2 regions of the Neorhizobium sp. BETTINA12A genome follow, and region 1 is predicted to be linked to the other one. Evidence: riboswitches for the same ligand, from Rfam matches in the RefSeq annotation. Region 1 holds a riboswitch; the other holds the start of a gene.
What was found. Region 1 has a riboswitch for cobalamin ahead of MOV61_RS04270 ((2Fe-2S) ferredoxin domain-containing protein). Riboswitches for the same ligand answer to the same signal wherever they lie in the genome.

Region 1 (2,195 bases):
GTGATGTAGGTGGCGCCGACGCGAACCGGCTCGGCAGCGAAGACAGTGCCTGCGGTGACAAAGATGGCGGCACTGAGCCAGGCGGCGGCCAGGCGCGATAGAGTGTGCGACGTCAATTCTCTTTCCTCTTGTTCTGTTCGGATGGGGCGCGAAGCCGCTGCTTGCGGCCCGTTGGGTGATAGGCGAAGTCCTCGACGATCCCACCGCCGAGCAGGTGCTCGCCGATGATCCGGTCGATCGCATCTTCGTTGACGCCGCCGTAATAGGTTCCTTCCGGAAATACCTGCAGCACGGGCGCCAGATTGCAGGGACCGAGACAGGTGGATTTTGCGGTCATCGTGCCGTCGCCGGCAGTGCGCAGTTTCTGCCGCTCCTGCTGGTTGCGCAGATGTCCCCAGATCACATCGGCTCCGGCCGCGTTGCAGGGACCGCCCTGGCAGACGAGCACGCGGCGTTTCTGGGCCGGCACGAGCGATCCCTCGGCAACGGGCGGCGTGTTGGTCTGCGGCACGTCCAGTGCTTCGGCGGTTTCGAGCAGTTCGCCGATCAGCCGCGCCATCAGCGTGCTCGAGGCGATATCCCGGGTGATCGAAAGGGCCGGCCAGCGCCGGCTATCGGCCGCTTTCCAGCGCTTCAGCGATTTCGTCAGCCAGATAAGGACGCTCGGCTCCATGGGCAGGACGAGCGGCACGATAACGACGGTTTCGACATCCTCGTCGAGCAGATCGGACAGCGCGTCGCGCAGGGAGGGGGTACCCTGTTCGGTAAAGGCGACCCGAACCGTTCCGGCTCCGGTCACGCCGGCTGCAAGTTTCGCGAGCCGTTGCATTTCCAGATGCGGCGATGCCGCAAAGGCGGATTTCGCAATCAGCAGGACGGCGCGCCCGGATACGTTCTGGGAAGATAATCCCTGTGTTTTCACTGCCTTCGTCTCACTCAAAGGAGGAGGCAGCAAAAATGAGGGTTGCGGCAGGCAGGGATAGCCCGACGGAACCGTCATTCCTGTGGCACACCCCGACCACGGAATTTCTATTGTCAGGCAGGTCTCCTGGCTCGCGGGTCAAAGCCTTGATCGCCCGTCTTCCCGGCATTGGCTGCCAGTGACATGTTGGACGAACGGCTCACCGCTCACAGTTGCGGGACAGCTCCGGTTTTTACCGGATTCCCTCTTAGCTTCCATCGCGGGATGGAAGAACCTTGACGCCGCCAACCTACACTCCCTCTGCCGACTGTCAACGGCGCCGCTTCATGCCGCAGCATCGCATCAATGCGATGCCCCGGAGCCGCCGACGGCAACGATCGTAAAGGGTTTTCCTTCGACGGGAATCGTACGGACCTCCTTCAGGCTTTCCGCATCGACGACGCGAACTAGCGAGTGCCGCGGATCGGTAATGACGATATGACCGTCCGCAACGGCAAGGCGCGGACGCGGATCACGCCAATGGCCGTCCTTGCTGTAGGGCTCGGTGACCTTTCCCTTGCGAACGATCTCGCCCTTGATCACGTCCAGCACATGAAGATCACCGTCCTCCGTCAGGATGTAGGCACTGCGCGGCGTTGCTGGGTCCAGCAGGAAGTCGACGCGGCGGGTGGGCAGGGCGATCAGCCGGAAGTGCTTCTCGCTGTCCGGATCGATCAGGACGATTTTGTCCTCGCCGTAGTTGCCGAGGAAGAACTGCATTGCCTTACCGCCAAGCAAGGTACCAGTCGAACCTTTCGGCATGTCAGATGGGTAAGCGAGCATTTCCAGTTTCGGTCCATCAAGTCCGCCAGGACGGGCGACAAGAACGCCTTCCTTGCAACCGAAAGCAACCAGCAGGGACGAAGTGGCCTCGCCGTGAAGATCGGTGCATTTCGCGACGTCGCCGAGCTGCCTGCCCGTCTCGTCAACGACGCGAAGTCCGACCCGAGGCGGCAATTCGTCGGGCTTGGTTTCGACTTCGGTGTTTGGAACCGACACCAGCACGAAACGACCCATCGTTACCGCTACGCCGTGATGCGGCTTCGTCGTGTCGATTGTCTTCACGTCAGCCCTGCCTTCGAGAAGAGCCGCTTCGTCGATGATATCCGCCTTGCCGCCTCGATCGTAGAAGAGGATCGCATGGTCGTCATGCGGAACGACGTGGAAAGGACGCTTGCCCTCGAAAGTCACGGGCAACAGCCCCACCTCGGAAACCTCCAGGTCCCGATGCTCC
Region 2 (2,195 bases), on a different contig from region 1:
TGTGATCGACGCGGGGTTCGATGGCCAGGATACGGTCGATCGCCGGCACGAAATCGTCCGCCACGGTGCAGCAGATGCAGCCGTTGGCAAGCTCGATGATGTTGTCTTCCGGGCAGCTTTCGATGCCGCAGCCCTTCAGGACGTCTCCGTCGATGCCGACATCGCCGAATTCGTTGACGATGATCGCCAGCCGCTTACCCTTCAGGTTTTCGATCAGGTTGCGGATCAGCGTGGTCTTGCCGGCTCCCAGAAACCCGGTAACGACGGTGCAGGGAACGCGGTCGAACGAAACGCTCATGATGGCATGTCCTCATGGTGATGAAAGGGTGGAATACGGGCCGTCATGCCCTTGCCGCGCAGGCAGGTCGGGCGGCCGCGAAGGGGAAGGAAGCCGCGCTCGTCCTCGGCCAGCATCATCGCGCCGGTGACGATGTCCTCGACATTGTCGAGCGACAGGTGGCCGAAGACATAGGACCAGCCGCTCTTGTGGTTGAAGGCGGCGCTCGGGCTTTTTTCGCAATTGGCAAGGCAGGTGACCGGCTTGACCGCGAGCGGCTTGCCGCTTGCTGCCTCGCGCAGCGCCGCGATCAGCGCGATGCCGGGCCGGATTTCGCCGTCGGACGCGTCACGGCAATTGGTGCAGACGAAAATCGTCACATCTGCCGGGCCGGCGGTTGCCGGATCATCTGGTCGGTGGTCACTCATCGGTCAGCCGCGTTCCCGCCGGGGTCGAAAAAATCGGGGCGCGGAGCAGAAGGTCGAAATCCCTCTGCGGTGATCGAGAAACTTCCTCCGGAGCACCCCGCCCGGTGAAGCAAAATTAATCGGACGGCAGGTCTCCTGGCTCGCGGGTCGTCGCCATTTGCCTGCCTTCCCAGGATACCGTTGGCCGGATTTCCCAGTGGCTTGACGGCCAAATGGCCGTTTTAGGCAATGGCTCGCCGCCTACAGTTGCGGGGGCAGCCGCGGCATTGATCCTGAAAAGGGATCGCACCGCATTCTCTCTTAGCCCTCCCCGTTGCCGGAAAGGGACCATCTCTCTTCAAGTAAGCCCGGTCGCAGGCCCATGTCAATGCGTCGCAAAGGCGATTGCCGTGACGGCGAATTCGTCTATAGTGATCGAGCCTATGGTGCCCGAAAGGGTTTTAGAGGGAATGCGGTGCGACGGAATTCTGCCGTCCAACCCGCGGCTGCCCCCGCAACTGTAAGCGGAAAGTCTTCGACCAAAACGGCCGTCCGGCCGTCATGCCACTGGGAAATCCGGCCAACGGACTTCTGGGAAGGCGGGAGAAGGCGTCCGATCCGCGAGCCAGGAGACCTGCCAGAGGCGGCAAAGAACGTGAACGGCCCTCGGGTGGAGGGCGAAAGGACGAGACCATGGTTACGAATTCTGCTGCAGCTGCAGTCACCATTTCCGCTTCGAAGATCATTCCCCTCAGCATGACGGCCCTGCTCGGCCTGTTCATCGTCGGCTTTGTCGGCTTCTCGCATCTGGAAGTCGTCCACAATGCCGCGCATGACACGCGCCACTCGCTCGCCTTCCCCTGCCACTGAGGAGTTCTCCCCAATGTCGTTGTTTCGCAACATCGTCTTCACGGCGGTGATCGCCGGGCTTTTGTCCGGACTACTGCTGACCGTGATGCAGAGTTTCTCCACCGTGCCGCTGATCCTGCGGGCGGAAGTGTTCGAAAATGCCGCGCCCGAGGCAGGCCACAGCCATGACGCAGCACCTGCCGCAGGTGCTGCGTCATCCGCCGCCGAGCATCACCACGGCGAGGAAGCCTGGGCTCCCGCCGATGGCTTCGAGCGTTTCATCTATACACTCGCCGCGGACATGCTGTCGGCTATCGGTTTTGCCCTTGTCCTCATCGCCGCCTCGGAAGCGTTCGGCGGCTTCAAGGGCTGGCGCGGTGGCCTGATGTTCGGCATTGCCGGCTTTCTCACCGTCATTCTCGCGCCCGGCCTTGGCCTGCCGCCGGAACTGCCCGGCATGCCGGCCGCGGAACTCGGTCCGCGCCAGATCTGGTGGGTCTCGACGGCTGTCTGCACGGCAATCGGTCTCGGCCTGCTCGCCTACACACGCTCGGCCGTATTTGCAGCGCTTGCGGTCGTGCTGCTGATCGCCCCGCATCTGGTCGGCGCGCCGCTGCCGCCCAGCCATGAAACGGCCGTCCCGATGGATCTCTATGCCCGCT

Region 2: another riboswitch for cobalamin. It lies ahead of MOV61_RS27710 (CbtB-domain containing protein); the one in region 1 lies ahead of MOV61_RS04270 ((2Fe-2S) ferredoxin domain-containing protein).

What each region holds. Positions count from the first base shown of each region.
Region 1 is NZ_JALBGW010000008.1:50,903-53,097, reverse strand. Features, by position in the region: gene MOV61_RS04275 (ABC transporter substrate-binding protein) at 1-116, opposite strand, end outside; gene MOV61_RS04270 ((2Fe-2S) ferredoxin domain-containing protein) at 113-922, opposite strand; cobalamin riboswitch at 1,021-1,215, opposite strand; gene aztD (zinc metallochaperone AztD) at 1,265-2,195, opposite strand, start outside.
Region 2 is NZ_JALBGW010000227.1:2,818-5,012, forward strand. Features, by position in the region: gene cobW (cobalamin biosynthesis protein CobW) at 1-298, opposite strand, end outside; gene MOV61_RS27705 (DUF1636 domain-containing protein) at 295-705, opposite strand; cobalamin riboswitch at 813-1,052, opposite strand; cobalamin riboswitch at 1,112-1,341, shown strand; gene MOV61_RS27710 (CbtB-domain containing protein) at 1,378-1,554, shown strand; gene MOV61_RS27715 (CbtA family protein) at 1,568-2,195, shown strand, end outside.